DNA from 2 places in the Paracoccus sp. Ld10 genome. Region 2 is predicted to be linked to the other one. Evidence: riboswitches for the same ligand, from Rfam matches in the RefSeq annotation. Region 2 holds a riboswitch; the other holds the start of a gene.

Region 1 (8,166 bases), on a different contig from region 2:
GTGATGATCACCGAAACGGAGGATGAAACGACAGTGCACATGGATCGTCACGTGGCAAGATGGCGCAGGAAAGTCCAGACATTCGTGGCGACAGGGGCGTCCGGGGAACCAGATCGCCTATATTTTCTTACTGATGCAATAAACTTGTAACACTTGAGATGCCTGACCCCTGCCCATCGCGATCAACCGCTGGACATATGAAAACCGGACCGGCGCGTGTATCCACGGGACGATCACGATGCCTGATGGTCATTGTGGTATCATGGCGTGGCCATCCGGCCCGATCGGCAGCAATGCCGCCATGATCGGCGTCGGATGCGGTCCCTTGATGAGGCTTATGGGGCACGGGTCAAGGGGCGCGACATCCGCGCTCTTGCACAGATGCGTCGTGTCAGAGCACTATGCGATCTGACGAATATGCGACCGGTTTTCCGCCTGCGATACGCGTAGACGGTCGGTCCGGAAACGACATGCCTCCGGGCATGCTTGCCGTGAAAGGCCCCCGATGTTCGACAATGCAGACGCAATCCTGCTGGCCCGCATCCAGTTTGCCTTCACGGTCAGCTTTCATTTTCTGTTTCCCGCCTTCACGATCGGGTTGGCCAGTTTTCTGGCTGTCCTGAACGGGCTGTGGCTGTGGACCAAGGACAGCAAGTACCTGGATCTGTTCCGGTACTGGGTCAAGATCTTTGCACTGGCCTTTGCCATGGGCGTCGTTTCGGGCATCGTGATGTCCTATCAGTTCGGCACCAACTGGTCGGCGTTCTCGGACAAAGCGGGGCCCGTCATCGGCGCGCCGATGGCCTATGAGGTGCTGTCTGCCTTCTTCCTCGAGGCCGGGTTCCTGGGGATCATGCTGTTTGGGCGCGACCGCGTGGGCCCCACGCTCCACATGGTCGCATGCGGCGCGGTGGCCCTGGGAACCGCGTTCTCGGCCTTCTGGATCCTGTCGGTGAACAGCTGGATGCACACCCCCGCGGGCTTCGAGATCGACGCCGAGACCGGACAGTTCCTGCCGACCGATTTCTGGCAGGTGATCTTCAATCCTTCGTTCCCCTATCGTCTGATGCACACGGTGACTGCGGCCTATCTGACGACGGCCTTCATCGTGGGGGGCGTCGCGGCGCTGCACCTGCTGCGCCATCGTCACCGCCGCGACAAGGTCAGCCCCGCCACGCGCACCATGTTCAGCATGGCGATGTGGATGGCCGCGATCTTTGCCCCGGTCCAGATCGTGCTGGGCGATTTCCATGGCATCAACACGCTGGAGCACCAGCCCGCCAAGGTCATGGCGATGGAGGGTCATTTCGAAAGCCATGACGAAGGCGCGCCGCTGTACCTGTTCGGCATCCCGAACCAGGACGAACAGCGGCTGGACTATGCCATCGGCATTCCCAAACTGTCCTCGCTGATCCTGAAACACGATCTGAATGCCCCGCTGGCGGGCCTGGACACCATCCCGCGCGAGGATCAGCCGCCGGTGGCCATCGTGTTCTGGTCGTTCCGGATCATGGTCGCGCTTGGCTTTGCCATGCTGGGCATCGGGGTCTGGTCGCTGTGGGCGCGGTGGCGCGGCATGCTGTTCGACAGCCCCATGCTGCATCGTGCTGCGCTGGCCATGTCGCCCGCTGGCCTGATCGCCGTGCTGGCCGGATGGGTCACGACAGAGGTCGGGCGACAGCCCTTTACCGTCTATGGCTATCTGCGCACTGCGGACAGCGCCGCACCGCTTGATGCCGCCGCGGTGGGGGCATCGCTGATTGCCTTCATCATCGTGTACTTCACGGTTTTCGGGGCGGGCACCTATTATATCCTGCGTCTGATGAGCCGCTCTCCGACCAGCAACGAACCGCGACTGAAGGACGTGACCAACGGCCCGACGCGCACGGCGGGCACAACGCCCGCCCAGCAGCACCCAACCCGCAACGTCCAACCCGGAGAGTGACCATGCCCCTTGCAGAAGGTGTTTCACTGGATCTGACCGTCATCTGGGCCTTTATCATCGCCTTTGCGGTGCTGGTTTACGTGGTGTTGGATGGGTTCGACCTGGGTCTGGGCATGCTGTTCGCGGTCGAGCCGGAGGGCGAGGACCGCGACATCATGATGAATTCGGTGGCGCCGGTCTGGGACGGAAACGAGACCTGGCTGGTGCTGGGTGGTGGCGGCCTGTTCGCGGCCTTTCCGCTGGCCTATGCGCTGATCCTGCCGGCGCTGTACGCGCCGGTCATGGCGCTGCTGCTGGCGCTGATCTTTCGCGGCGTCGCGTTCGAGTTCCGGTGGCGGACCAAACGCTGGCGCCGGGTCTGGGACATCGCCTTCATCGGCGGATCGGCCGTGGCGGCGCTGGCGCAGGGCGTCACCTTGGGCGGGCTGCTGCAGGGCATCGACGTCGACAAGGCCGCGCGTGAATATTCGGGCGGCTGGTGGGACTGGCTGACGCCCTTCACGCTGATGGTCGGCGTCGCGGTCATGGTCGGATACGCGTTGCTGGGCGCGACCTGGCTGGTGATGAAAACGTCGGGCCCGCTGCAGGAGCGCATGCGCAAGCGGGCCTGGTTTCTGGGCGTCGGCACGGTGATCTTCATGGGCGTGGTCAGCCTGTGGACCCCGTTCCTGCAGGACGGCTATTACAGCCGCTGGTTCGGCGGCTGGAACATCGTGCTGGCGGCGGGTGTCGGGGCTGCGGTGCTGGCGCTGGCGTTTGGCATGTTCACAACGCTGATGGTGCGCCATCACGACTATTGGCCGTTCATGTGCGCCTTGGGGATGTTCATCCTTGGTTTTGCGGGGCTTGGATTCTCGATGTTCCCCTATATCGTCCCGGTCGAGGTCACCATCTGGGAGGCCGCCGCCCCCCGTAACAGCCAGATCTTCATGCTGGTGGGCGCGGCCGTGCTGATCCCGGTGATCCTGTCCTATACCGCCTATTCCTATTGGGTGTTCCGCGGCAAGATGGACCCGAACGAGGGGTATCATTGATGCCGCAATCCGTGCGGCGGCTGGCGTGGTTCGTGGCGATCTGGATGGCCAGCGTGGCGGTGATCGGCACCGTCGCCTGGATCATCCGCCTGTGGATCGCCTAGCCCAGATAGGCGCGCAGCCCCGGCGGCGGATTGTCCAGCAATGGCCCGGTGGGGCGGGGGGCATGGACCGTGCCATCCTCGACAAGCAGGGTGTCAGGGGCAAAGGTGCGGGCATCCGCGGGGTCGTGGGTCACCATCAGAACTGTCGTGTCCGGGGCCACCTGCGCCAGCAGGGCCAGCATCTCTGATTTGAGGGCCGGACCAAGCGCGGCAAACGGTTCATCCAGCAACAGCAGCGGCCGCGCACGCAACAGCACGCGGGCCAGCGCTGCGCGGCTTTGCTGGCCACCGGACAATGCGCCGGGCCGACGATCCTGCATACCGGACAGGCCGACCTGATCCAGAACCTGCGCGACATGGGCCTGTTGCGGGCGGTCCAGACGCAGGTCGGGACGCAGCCCCATCCCCACATTTTGTCTTACCGTCAGATGCGGAAACAAATTGTGGTGCTGAAACAGGATCGAGACGGGCCGCTGTCCGGGTGTCATGTCGGTGATGTCGTGGCCATCCCAGATCAGTCGCCCACGGGACGGCGCCAGAAACCCGGCAACCAGCGCCAGCAGTGTTGATTTGCCCGACCCCGACGCGCCGATCACCGCATGGCGTCCGGGCTGCACGGTCAGGTCGGCGGTCAGTGCGAAATCATCCTGACGCAGCAGGATATCGCGGAATTCAAGCGTCACGTCGGCCTCCTCTGTCGAACAGCCAGAACAGCCCCAGGCTGAGCGCCATCAGCAACAGCGCACAGGCCGCGGCATCGGCCATGCGATATCCGTTCATCAATTGGTACAGCATCAGCGGCAGGGTCGGGCGGTCGCCCGCGAACAGGGTGATGACACCCAGATCCCCCATCGCCAGCGCCGCCGCCAGTCCCGCACCGAAACCCAAGGGTCGCGCCAGACGGGGCAGCACCAGCAGGCGCAGCCGCGCCCATCCCCGCAGGTCCAGCGATGCTGCCAGCTGGCCGTAATCCTGTTCCAGCGTTCGTGCTGCGGGGATCAGGGCGCGCAGTCCGAACGGCAGGGCCATCGCCGCGTTGATCAGCGCCGTCACCGGCAGGGCCATCTGTTGCGGCGTCACGCTGTCCCGCAGCAGGATGAACAAGCCCGTCCCCAGCACCAGCGGTGACGCGATCAGGGGCAGCATGCCCGCCCCCTCGACCCACCGGGCGCCGCCGCGGGCGATGGTCAGGGCCAGCGCCAACCCTGCCCCCGCAGCCATCAGCGCCGAGATCACCGCCATGACGACCGACCGCAGGGCCGCGTCCCAGACCTCGGCCGGCAGGGCAGGCAGGCGCAGCAGCCCCGTCGCCGCGACCGAGATCAGCGGTGCCAGCAGAAACGCCGCCGCCGCCGCGATCACCGCCGCGTCGCCCGCCCGCCGCCAGCCGCGCGGGGCAGGCGGCCCGCCCTGCGCATCCAGCCCGGCACCAAAACCCGCGGGAATGGCGACGTGTCGCGCCAACAGCGCGGCCCCGACACAGATCGCGATCTGTACCAACCCCAGTGCCGCGGCCCGACCCAGGTCGAAATCGAACCGGAACGCCTGATAGATCGCCAGTTCGACCGTGGTCGCGCGCGGCCCCCCGCCCAGTGCCAGCGCCACCGTGAACGAGGTCAGGCACACCAGAAACACCGCCAGCCACACCCCCGGCAGCACGCCGCGCAGCATTGGGCGTTCCAGATGTCGGGCGATGTCGCGGGGTGCAAAATCCAATGACGCGGCCAGCCGGAACCGTTCCGCAGGGATCGCCTGCCACCCCTGCAGGATCAGCCGCACCGACAGCGGCAGGTTGAAAAACACATGCGCCAGGATCACCCCCTGCCAGCCATAGATGCCGACCTGCGGCAGGCCCATGACCTCCAGCGCTCCGTTCAGCGCACCGTTCCGGCCAAAGATCGCGATCAGCCCCAGCACCGCGACGATCACCGGCAGGACGAAGGGCGCGCCCAGCAGCGTGATCAGCAGCCCGCGCCCCCGGAACCGCCGCCGCGCCAGCGCGCGTGCGACCGGCACGGCCAGCGCCGCCGACAGGGTGGCCGACAGTGCCGCCTGCCACAGCGTGAACCAGACCGCGCGCAGGTCCCATTCGGTCAGGCCCGACAGCCCGCCCGCCACCCATGCGACAACCGCCAGCGTGCCCAGGATCAGCGCGGCAAGGGCCGCGGCGATGGCGTGGCCGATGCTCAGCGGAAGGCCCGCTGCCATTCGTCCAGGGCGGGGGTGCGCAGGGCCTCTGCCTCGTCCTCGGACAGGAACAGGGTCTTGTCGGGGCGGGGCAGGTCGCGCATCACCTGCGGCCAGTCGGCGTCGGGCAGTTTCGCGGGCAACGACCAGTTGGCCAGCGGGATCGTCGCCTGAAAATCAGGCGTCAGCACCCAGTCCATGAACTGCTGCGCCAGTTCGGGCTGGTCGGTGCCGGCAACCTGCGCCACCAGTTCGGCCATGAAGTAATGCCCCTCGGGGAAAATCGCGGCGACCTTGGTCGCGTCGTCTTCGGCCGCGATGTGGTAGGCGGGGGACGTGGTATAGGACAGGACCATGTCCGCCTCTCCGTCCGTGAACAGGCCATAGGATTCCGACCAGCCGCGGGTGACGGTCAGCACCTTGGGCGCCAGCTTGGCCCAGGCCTCGCCCGCCTGGTCGCCATAGACCGACTTGACCCATAGCAGCATGGCCAGCCCCGACACCGAACTGCGCGGGTCCTGGATGACAATGCTGATGTCATCGGCCTCCAGCAGTTCGGCAAAGCTGGCGGGTGGGTTTTCCAGCCGCGTGCTGTCATAGACAAAGGCGGTTTCGCCCCAGTTGTAGGGCAGGAACGTCGGATCATCCCACGCGATGGGCAACGACAGGTCCGACGTGTCCTGTCCGTGGGGTGCGAACAGTCCTGATGCCCGGGCGCGCGCCGTCATGTCGGTGTTCAGGCCAAAGACGATGTCGGCCTGGGTGCCCTCTCCCTCCATCAGCAGGCGGGGCAGCACGTCGCCGGTCACGAATTGCAGGTCACAGTCGCAGATCGCCTCGAACCCCTGTTCGATGGCGGGACCGGGGCCCCATTCGCTGGTGACGCTGTCGCCGGCATAGACGGTCAGCACGCGACCTTCGGCAAGGGCGGGCATGGCCAGCAGCAGGGCGGGGATCAGGACGGATTTCATCGGCAGCCTCTCTTGTCGGAATGTCGAAAAGAAGGGGGTGCGCACCTTCCCTCCGCCGGTGTGACCCGGATCAGGTTCAACGGGTCCGCTGTCGCGTCTCAGCCCGCATGGGGCACCCCGAGGTGACCCCGAATGTAGAGGTTTCGCGCGCCCGCGCAAGCGGATAGAAACCGCCCATGACCAGGGACATGAACGACCAGCCCACGCCGATGATGGCGCAATACCTTGCGATCCGGGACGCCAATCCCGGCGCGCTGCTGTTCTATCGCATGGGTGATTTCTACGAGATGTTCTTTGACGACGCGGTTGCCGCCGCCGCCGCGCTGGACATCGCGCTGACGAAACGCGGCACCCATCTGGGAGAGCCGATCCCGATGTGCGGCGTGCCGGTGCATGCGGCCGAGGGCTATCTGCTGACGCTGATCCGCAAGGGGTTCCGCGTGGCCATCGCCGAACAGATGGAGGACCCCGCCGAGGCCAAGAAACGCGGGTCGAAATCGGTTGTCGCACGCGACGTGGTCCGGCTGGTCACCCCCGGCACCCTGACCGAGGAATCGCTGCTGGAGGCGCGGCGGCACAACTATCTGGCGGCGTTCGTGGCGGTGCGCGACGAAGGGGCGCTGGCATGGGTCGACATCTCGACCGGGGCGTTCTGGGTGATGGATTGCGCCTTGCCGCGGCTGGCGCCCGAACTGGCGCGACTGGCTCCGCGCGAGGTTCTGGCCTGCGACGCGGGGCTGGAGGAGCTGATCGGCGATGCGGGCGCGGTGATGACCGAACTGCATACATCGGCGTTCGACAGCGGCGCGGGCGCGCGGCGGTTGTGCGCGCTGTACGGGGTCGAGACGCTGGACGGGTTTGGCATGTTCGGGCGTGCGGAACTGGCCGCGATGGGTGCCATCGTCGACTATCTGGACATGACACAAAAGGGCAAGCTGCCCCTGTTGCGCCCGCCTTTGCGCGAACGGGCGGGCGGCGCGATGCAGATCGACGCGGCCACACGGCGCAACCTGGAACTGACGCAGGCGCTGTCGGGCGGGCGCGAGGGGTCGCTGCTGGCGGCGATCGACCGCACGGTGACCGCGCCCGGTGCGCGCCTGCTGGAACGCCGGATCAGCGCGCCGTCGCGCGATCTGGACCTGATCGCGGCGCGCCACGACGGCGTGGCCGCGCTGGCCGCGGATGCGCGGCTGTTGGCCGATCTGCGCGGGGCGCTGGCGCGGGTGCCGGACATGGACCGGGCGCTGTCGCGGCTGGCGCTGGACCGCGGCGGGCCGCGCGACCTGACCGCGATCCGCGCGGGGCTGACGCAGGGGGCGGCGATTGCCGCGCGCCTGCCGGACGGTGCGCCCGCCGTGCTGCGCGAGGCGGCGGGCGATCTGGTCGGGCATGATGCGCTGGTGGACCTGCTGGACGACGCGCTGGTGGCCGAACCGCCCCTGTTGGCGCGCGACGGCGGCTTTGTGGCCGAGGGGCATGACGACAATCTGGACCAGACCCGCCGCCTGCGCGACGAGGGGCGGGGCGTCATTGCCGGGATGCAGGCCGATTACGCGGCGCTGGCCGGGGTCGGCAGCCTGAAGATCAAGCACAACAACGTTCTGGGCTATTTCATCGAGACGACCGCCACCCATGCCGAGCGCATGATGGCCGCGCCGCTGAACCAGACCTTTATCCACCGTCAGACGACCGCGAACCAGATCCGTTTCACCACGGTGGACCTCAGCGAGCTGGAAACCCGCATCCTGAACGCCCGCGACCGCGCGCTGGAGATTGAACGCGGTATCTTTGACCGAATGCGGGCCGCGATCCTGGATCAGGCGGCGCGCATCGGGCAGGCGGCGCGTGCCCTGGCCGAGATCGATCTGGCCTGCGCCTTTGCGGATCTGGCCTCGGGAGAGGGGTGGGTGCGGCCGCGCGTCGAT
Region 2 (8,166 bases):
TGGATCAGTTCTCCCTTGGTTCCGGTGATCAGGTAGTCGGCCGCCTGCCGCGCCAGCGCGGGGGCCATCAGGTATCCGTGGCGAAACAGCCCGTTCAGGTGCAGCACCCGCCCCCGAACCGTCACGCGCGGGATGTTGTCGGGGAATGCCGGGCGCAGGTCGGCGCCCAGCTCGACGATGGCGCTTTCGGCAAAGCGGGGGTCCAGCGCATAGGCCGCCGACAACAGTTCCAGCACCGACCGGGCAGTGGCAGGGGCGCGGGACGCGCTTTCGATCTGGGTCGCGCCCAGCATGAACAGCCCGCCCGCGCGCGGTACGATGTACAGCGGATGGCGCGGATGCAGCAGGCGGACGGGCCGCGTCAGCGTGATGTCGGGCGCGTGCAGCACGACCGTTTCCCCGCGCACGCCGCGCAGGCCGGGCAGGGCGGCGGACAGCCCGCGCGCGTCGATCACCGGACCCGCGATATCGCCCGGATCGGCGGTCGCGCGGTCGATGCCGATGCCGCGCGCGGCCAACCATGCAGTCAGGTCAGTCAGCGCGCGGCGGGGGTCCAGATGCGCCTCGGTCGGAAAGATCAGACCGGGGCGGGGCGGCAGGTCGGGTTCGTGATGGGCACTGTCGCAGGGTTCATGCGCGGTGGCGCGGCGGCCAAAGCGGGCCAGTTCGGCCCGGTCGCGGTCCAGCGCCACGACCAGCGTGCCGTGCCGCGCGACGGGCGTGACGGCGGACCACGCATCGGCGGCCTCCGCCCCAAGGCGGGTGATGATCGGATCGGCGGTCACGCCCTCGCAATGCGGGGCCAGCATGCCGCCCGCCCACCATGAACAGCCATGCGTGCCGGGCGGCCCGTTACGGTCCAGGATGCGCGGGGTCAACCCGCGCAACGCCAGCACATGGGCCGCAAACAGGCCGGCCACGCCCGCGCCGATGATGGTGACGTCAGTCATGCGCCCAGACCGCGTGGAAATGATGCACCGGCCCGTGTCCCGAACCCACGCACAGGTCATCCGCCGCCGCGATCGCCCCCTGCAGATAGCGGTGCGCGGCGCCCACCGCCTGTGCCAGCGGTTGGCCATGGGCCAGCCCCGCCGCGATCGCCGCCGACAGGGTGCAGCCGGTCCCATGCGTGTTGCGCGTGGACAGGCGTGGCGCGCTGAAGGGGGTCGCCCCCTGCGCAGTTACCAACAGATCGGTACAGATCGCTCCGTCGCCGTGGCCGCCCTTCATCAGCACCGCGCCCGCACCCATCGCACACAGCGCGGCACCCTGCTCGGCCATCTGCGCCGGGGTCGTGGCCGCGGCGCAATCCAGCAGGCAGGCGGCCTCGGGCAGGTTCGGAGTCAGCAGGGTCGCGACAGGCAGCAGGGCGCGCAGTGCCTCGATGGCGTCGGGGGGCAACAGCCGGTCGCCCGATTTCGCGATCATCACCGGGTCCAGCACGACCGGCAGGCCGCAACCTGCAATCCCGCGCGCCACGGTGGCGATGGCATCGGCCCCTCCCAACATGCCCAGCTTGATCGCGCGGACATCCAGATCGTCCAGCACGGCCCGCATCTGGGCCGCGATCATCGCGGGGCTGGCGGGTTCGACCATGGCCACCGTCCGGGTGTTCTGCGCGGTCAGCGCGGTCACCACGCTGGCACCATAGCAGCCAAGTGCCGAGAACGTCTTGAGGTCCGCCTGAATACCGGCGCCGCCGCCCGAATCGGACCCGGCGATGGTCAGGGCAATGGGTGCTGTCACGTCGTCCCCCGTTTTGGTGGCGGGTCGTGACCGGGCAAAGGGGTGGGGAGACAGGGCGGGCCAAGGGCCACGCGAATATCTGCACCGTTCCCTCCGCCGGTATGACCCGGATCAGGTTCGATGGGTTGGCTGACGCCTCTCAGCCCCTGACGGGACACCCCAACGGTTTGCACCCCAAGGCTAGGCGCGGCGTGGGCGGTGTGCAAGGGGGGCTTTTCGCGCCCGCGCGATTGGCGCAGGATGGCGTGGCGGCAGACGGGGGACCGATGGACAAGCGCGGACTGGAAATGACGGTTCTGATGTCGCCGGACATGGCGAATTTCAGCGGCAAGGTGCATGGCGGTGCGCTGTTGGCCTGCCTGGACCGGGTTGCCTATGCCTGCGCGTCGCGCTGGTCGGGGGAATATGCGGTGACGCTGTCGGTGGACCAGGTGACCTTCAAGGAGGCCATTCACGTGGGCGAACTGGTCACCTTTCGCGCCCGGGTGAACCACACGGGCCGCACCTCGATGGAGATCGGCATCCGGGTCGAGGCCGAAAACATCCGCCGCGGCACGCGCAGGCATACCAATTCGTGCTATTTCACCATGGTTGCGGTCGATGAACGCGGCCATCCCGTTCCCGTCCCCAAACCCGAACTGGAGGACGATATCGACCGCCAGCGCTGGCGTTCCGCCGAGGTGCGGCGGACCATGCGCCGAGAGATCGCGGCCCGCCAGGAGGCCGCATCAAGCGCCCCGTGATTGGGCGTGGACTTTGCGATCCAAACCGCGTAGGGAACCGCCTTTGGCCCTGCTAGTCCGGGGCGGCGGGTGCAGGGTGGGCCGGTCGCAGCGACGATAGGTGCCGCTCATCGGGTCGCTCAAGACCCCCGCATTTTGGCGAATCACATGACTGAACTGAATTTCCCCGCGCCGCTTCAGGCGGCGTTGGCCGACAAGGGCTATGAGACCCTGACATCCGTGCAGAACGCTGTGCTGGCACCCGAGGCACAGGGCCGCGACGTGCTGGTCTCGGCGCAGACCGGATCGGGCAAGACCGTGGCATTCGGCCTGGCGATGGGCGAGAACCTGCTGGACGGCGACCGCATGATCGCGGGCGATCTGCCGCTTGCGTTGGCCATCGCACCGACGCGCGAACTGGCGCTGCAGGTCGCGCGCGAACTGGAGTGGCTGTATGCGGGCACGGGCGCACAGATCGCCACCTGTGTCGGCGGCATGGATTATCGCAACGAAAAGCGTGCATTGCAGCGCGGCGCACAGATCGTTGTCGGCACGCCGGGCCGTCTGCGCGACCATATCGACCGGGGCAGCCTGGATCTGTCCGACCTGCGCGCCGCCGTGCTGGACGAGGCCGACGAGATGCTGGACCTGGGCTTTCGCGAGGATCTGGAGTTCATTCTGGGCGCAGCGCCGGTCGAACGCCGCACGCTGATGTTCTCGGCCACGGTGCCATCCGCGATCGAAAAGCTGGCCCGCGATTTCCAGCGTGACGCCCTGCGCATCGCCGCGATGGGCGAGGCGCGTCAGCACGGCGACATCGCCTATCGTGCCTATACCGTCACCGCCCGCGACCGTGAGCCCGCGATCTTCAACCTGCTGCGCATCCACGAGGCGCAGACCGCCATCGTCTTCTGTAAGACGCGGGCCAATGTGAACCACCTGCTGGCGCGCATGTCGAACCGCGGCTTCAAATGCGTCGCCCTGTCGGGAGAGCTGTCCCAGCAGGAACGTACCCACGCCCTGCAGGCGCTGCGTGACGGTCGTGCCCGTGTGTGTATCGCGACCGACGTCGCGGCCCGCGGTATCGACCTGCCGGGTCTGGAACTGGTGATCCACGCCGATCTGCCGACCAACCCTGACACCATGCTGCACCGGTCGGGCCGCACCGGGCGCGCCGGGTCCAAGGGCGTGTCCGCGCTGATCGTGCCGTCCGCCGATTATCGCCGCGCACAGCGCCTGTTGCAGAACGCCAAGGTGTCTGCCGAATGGCTGGACGCGCCGACCGCCGACGAGGTTCGCGCCCGCGACGATCAGCGCATGCTTGACCATCCCGGCCTGCACGAACCTGCGGGCGATGATGCCGCGCTGGCAGCCCAGCTGTTGGAGCAATTCAGCGCCGAACAGGTTGCCGCCGCCTTCCTTCGCATGTGGCGCGAAGGCCGCCCCGCCGCCGAAGAGCTGGCCGAGGCGCATGCGCCCCCCGCGCCGATGGCACCGCGCGTCCAGCGCGAATTCGGACCGTCTGTCTGGTTCACGCTGTCGGTCGGCCATTCAGGTCGTGCCGAAGCGCGCTGGCTGCTGCCCAAGGTTTGCGATGCCGGCGGGATCACCCGCGACAGCATCGGTGCGATCCGCGTCAAGCAGGACCTGTCCTATATCCAGATTGCGTCCGAAGTGGCCGCAAAGTTCGGCGATTTCATCGAGATCACACCCGAGGTCACCATGCGCCGCATGGACGGTGCCCCCGACCTGGACGCGCCGATCGAACGCGCGCCCCGCGCGCCGCGCACCGACAACCGCTCGGAAGGGCGCAAGCCCGCGCCGCGCGCAAAACCTGCCGCATCGGACGAAGGGCATCAGGCCCGCGTCAAATCGGCCCGTGGTGGTTGGATGCCTGATGACGCACCGGCCGAGCCGCGCGAAACGGGGCCCCATGCGGCCGTGAAATCGTGGAAGAAGAAGTCCTCGGCAGATGCCGGCAAGGGTCCCAAGCCTGCTTGGGCCAAATCCAAGCCCGCCGGTGACAAGGCCGGCGCGCCCAAGGCGCATCGCAAGGGCCCTAAGCGCCCCGCCTGACCGGCGACTGCCTGCGGGGCCGACCTGCTGCCTGTCAAACAGGCAACAGGCCCTGCATGCTCTGCAATCGACACGGCCCTCGCGCCCGAAGCTCCCTTGCGGGGTTTCGGGCGCGATACGTTGGGGCATGGAATATCGCAATAGATGTTGCCAGCCGGGCAGGCCGACGCTTAACGTGATCCTTGCGCTGAACAACCAATGACAAAACAGGGAGAGCGCTTTTGCTGGACGACCGCCACGACGATGCTTTCGTCGCCTTTGATCATGTGCAGAAAAGCTATGACGGACAGACGCTTGTCGTCAAAGATTTGAATTTGTCGATCGGCAAGGGGGAATTTCTGACCATGTTGGGGCCGTCCGGTTCCGGCAAGACGACCTGCCTGATGATGTTGGCCGGGTTCGAAACGGCGACGAACGGAGAGATCCGGCTTGACGGACGTCCGATCAATCAAGTCCCGCCTCACAAGCGCGGTATCGGCATGGTGTTCCAGAATTATGCCCTGTTCCCGCACATGACCGTCGGAGAGAACCTGTCCTTTCCGCTGGAGGTTCGCGGCATGGGGCGCGACGAACGCCAGACCCGCATCGCCCGCGCGCTGGACATGGTCCAGATGGGCACGTTCGCGAACCGGAGCCCGGCGCAGCTGTCCGGCGGTCAGCAGCAGCGGATCGCGCTGGCCCGCGCATTGGTCTTTGACCCCGAACTGGTGCTGATGGACGAACCGCTGGGCGCGCTGGACAAGCAGTTGCGCGAACACATGCAGTTCGAGATCAAGCACTTGCACGAAAGACTTGGAATTACCGTCGTCTATGTCACCCATGATCAGGGCGAGGCGCTGACCATGTCCGACCGGATCGCGGTATTTAACGACGGACGCATCCAGCAGTTGGCCCCGCCGGCGGACCTGTACGAGCGCCCCGAGAACATCTTTGTGGCCAGCTTCATCGGAGAGAACAACGCCCTGCCGGGTACGATCGAGCAGCTGGAGGGCGACAAGGCGCTGGTGCGGCTGGACGGGGGCGGCGTGATCGACGCGACCGCCGTCAATATCCGTGAAAAGGGTCAGCGCACGACCGTGTCGATCCGCCCCGAACGGGTCGAGTTCAAACCCGAGATGATGTCCCAGGGTGCCCACACGATCGAGGCGCAGGTGATGGACGTCATCTATATGGGCGATATCCTGCGCGCCCGCCTGAAGGTCGCGGGCAGCGACAATTTCGTCATGAAGATGCGAAATACGATCGGCCAGACCCGTCTGGACCCCGGCCAGGTCATCCGCATCGGCTGGCATCCCCAGGATGCCCGCGCGCTTGACCCCACCTGAATCCCATTCCCAACCGGAGACTTCGATGAAGCGTTTTCTTGCACTCAGCACCGCAATGGGCCTGGTCGCCGGACCGGCCCTGGCCGATGTAAACCTGCTGTCCTGGGGCGGCGCCTATGGCAACAGCCATCTGGAGGCCTATGCCAAGCCGTTCACGGCCGAGACGGGCACCAATGTCATCATGTCGGACGCCGACAATCCGGCGACCCCGATCAAGGCCCAGGTCGAGGCGGGCAATGTCAGCGTCGATGTCGCCTCGGTCGAATATGCCGATGCGGTGCGCCTGTGCGACGAGGGCGCGCTGGAGATGATCGACCCCGCCATCCTGATGCCGGCCGAGGACGGCACGGCGGCGATGGACGATTTCATCGACGGTGCGGTGACGGAATGTTTCGTCGCGACCGACGTCTATTCGATGGTTCTGGCCTTTAACGACACCGCGTTCCCCGACGCAAAGCCCGCGACGCCCGCGGATTTCTTTGACACCGAGGCGTTTCCGGGCAAGCGGACCATGCGCAAAGGGGCCAAGTTCAACCTGGAACTGGCGCTGATGGCGGACGGCGTGCCCGCCGCCGAGGTCTATGAGGTTCTGGACACCCCCGAGGGGGTCGATCGTGCATTCGCGAAACTGGACAGCATCAAGTCGGACGTCATCTGGTGGGAGGCGGGCGCACAGCCCCCGCAGCTGCTGGCCGATGGCGAGGTCAGCATGGCCTATGCGTTCAACGGGCGGATCTTCAACGCAGCGCAGTCCGATGGCCAGCCGTTCGAGATCATCTGGGACGCCCAGATCTATGAGATGGAAGGCTGGGTCGTGCCGAAGGGCGCCCCGAACCTTGAGCAGGCGATGGAATTCGTGGCCTGGACCACCGCAACCGCGCCGCAGGCCCGCGCCGCCGAGTTCATCAGCTATGGCCCGCCCCGCCGGTCGGCCGCCGCGATGGTCGGCAACATCGAGGGCACCGAGGAGCCGATGGGCCCGAATCTGCCCACGTTTGACGCCAACATGGCGGGCGCGCTGGCATCCGATCTGGATTTCTGGGTCGACCGCGACGCCGAGCTGATCGAACGCTTCAATAGCTGGCTGGCCAGCTGATCCATCCGGACCGGGCGGGTTCGTCCTGCCCGGTCCGCGCCCAAAGTGGGCCAATGACAACGGGCAAAAATGCCCGAGACCAACCAACCGGGAGAACCAACGTGAAAACCACCGTGATCCTTTCGACCGCCCTGTGCGGCGTTGCCTTTGGCGCCATCGCGCAGGAGATCAACGTCGTATCCTGGGGCGGGGCCTATGAGGTCAGCCAGGTCGAGGCCTATAACAAGCCTTTCACCGCCGACACCGGCATCGCCGTCAAGATGATCGCCGCCGACAACCCCGCCACGCCCCTGCGCGCCCAGGTCGAGGCGGGCAACGTCACCGGCGACATCTTTGATGTAGAGGTCAGCGACGCGATCCGCCTGTGCGACGAGGGCGCGCTGGTCGAGATCGACCCTGCCGATCTGCCCGCAGCCCCCGACGGTACCGCCGCCGTGGACGATTTCGTGGCCGGCGCCCTGCAGGATTGCGCGGTCGCCAACATCGTCTGGGGCACGGTCATTTCCTTCAACACCACCAAGTTCGAAGGCGAGGCCCCCAGCACCGCCGCCGATTTCTTTGACACCGAGACGTTCCCCGGCAAGCGCGGCCTGCCCAAGAACCCGAAACGCACGCTGTATCTGGCGCTGATCGCCGACGGCGTGCCCGCGGCCGAGGTCTATGACGTCCTGTCCACCCCCGAAGGCGTGGACCGCGCCTTCGCCAAGCTGGACACCATCAAGGGAGAGACCGTCTGGTGGGAGGCCGGCGCCCAGCCCGTCCAGCTGCTGGCCGACGGAGAGGTCAGCATGACCACCGTCTACAACGGTCGCGCCTTTGACGCGATGGTGGCCGAACAGCAGCCCTTCGAGATCATCTGGGACGGCCAGTACCTGGACATGGACATGTTCGTGATCCCGGTCGCTGCGCCCAACCCCGAGGCGGCGATGGAATACCTGAAATTCGCCACCGACACGCAGCGGCTGGCCGATCAGGCGAAATACATCGCCTATGGCCCGGCGCGGCAATCCTCGACTTCGCTGGTCGGGCTGTATCAGGACGGCGTGACGGAAATGGCACCCCACATGCCGACCAGCCCCGAGGCGCTGGCCAACGCGGTGACGGACGACCCGGAGTTCTGGGCGGACCATTCCGCGGAACTGACCGAACGCTTCAACAGCTGGCTGGCCGCATCCTGAACTGACACCCTGCCGCCCCCGCA

Evidence for each region. A riboswitch is a leader RNA that binds a small molecule or an ion and turns the genes downstream of it on or off. The one in region 2 is predicted to bind thiamine pyrophosphate.
Region 1: another riboswitch for thiamine pyrophosphate. It lies ahead of ACJJVR_RS02890 (thiamine ABC transporter substrate binding subunit); the one in region 2 lies ahead of thiD (bifunctional hydroxymethylpyrimidine kinase/phosphomethylpyrimidine kinase).

The regions. Positions count from the first base shown of each region.
Region 1 is NZ_JBISHD010000005.1:120,698-128,863, reverse strand. It holds gene ACJJVR_RS02920 (glycosyltransferase family 2 protein) at 1-41, opposite strand, end outside; gene ACJJVR_RS02915 (cytochrome ubiquinol oxidase subunit I) at 506-1,945, shown strand; gene cydB (cytochrome d ubiquinol oxidase subunit II) at 1,948-2,979, shown strand; gene ACJJVR_RS02905 (DUF2474 family protein) at 2,979-3,083, shown strand; gene ACJJVR_RS02900 (ATP-binding cassette domain-containing protein) at 3,080-3,766, opposite strand; gene ACJJVR_RS02895 (thiamine/thiamine pyrophosphate ABC transporter permease ThiP) at 3,756-5,291, opposite strand; gene ACJJVR_RS02890 (thiamine ABC transporter substrate binding subunit) at 5,270-6,241, opposite strand; TPP riboswitch at 6,272-6,371, opposite strand; gene mutS (DNA mismatch repair protein MutS) at 6,430-8,166, shown strand, end outside.
Region 2 is NZ_JBISHD010000032.1:405,898-414,063, reverse strand. It holds gene ACJJVR_RS15840 (FAD-dependent oxidoreductase) at 1-950, opposite strand, end outside; gene thiS (sulfur carrier protein ThiS) at 1-1, opposite strand, end outside; gene thiD (bifunctional hydroxymethylpyrimidine kinase/phosphomethylpyrimidine kinase) at 943-1,746, opposite strand; TPP riboswitch at 1,818-1,918, opposite strand; gene ACJJVR_RS15830 (acyl-CoA thioesterase) at 2,013-2,489, shown strand; gene ACJJVR_RS15825 (DEAD/DEAH box helicase) at 2,637-4,544, shown strand; gene ACJJVR_RS15820 (ABC transporter ATP-binding protein) at 4,766-5,869, shown strand; gene ACJJVR_RS15815 (ABC transporter substrate-binding protein) at 5,895-6,965, shown strand; gene ACJJVR_RS15810 (ABC transporter substrate-binding protein) at 7,067-8,143, shown strand.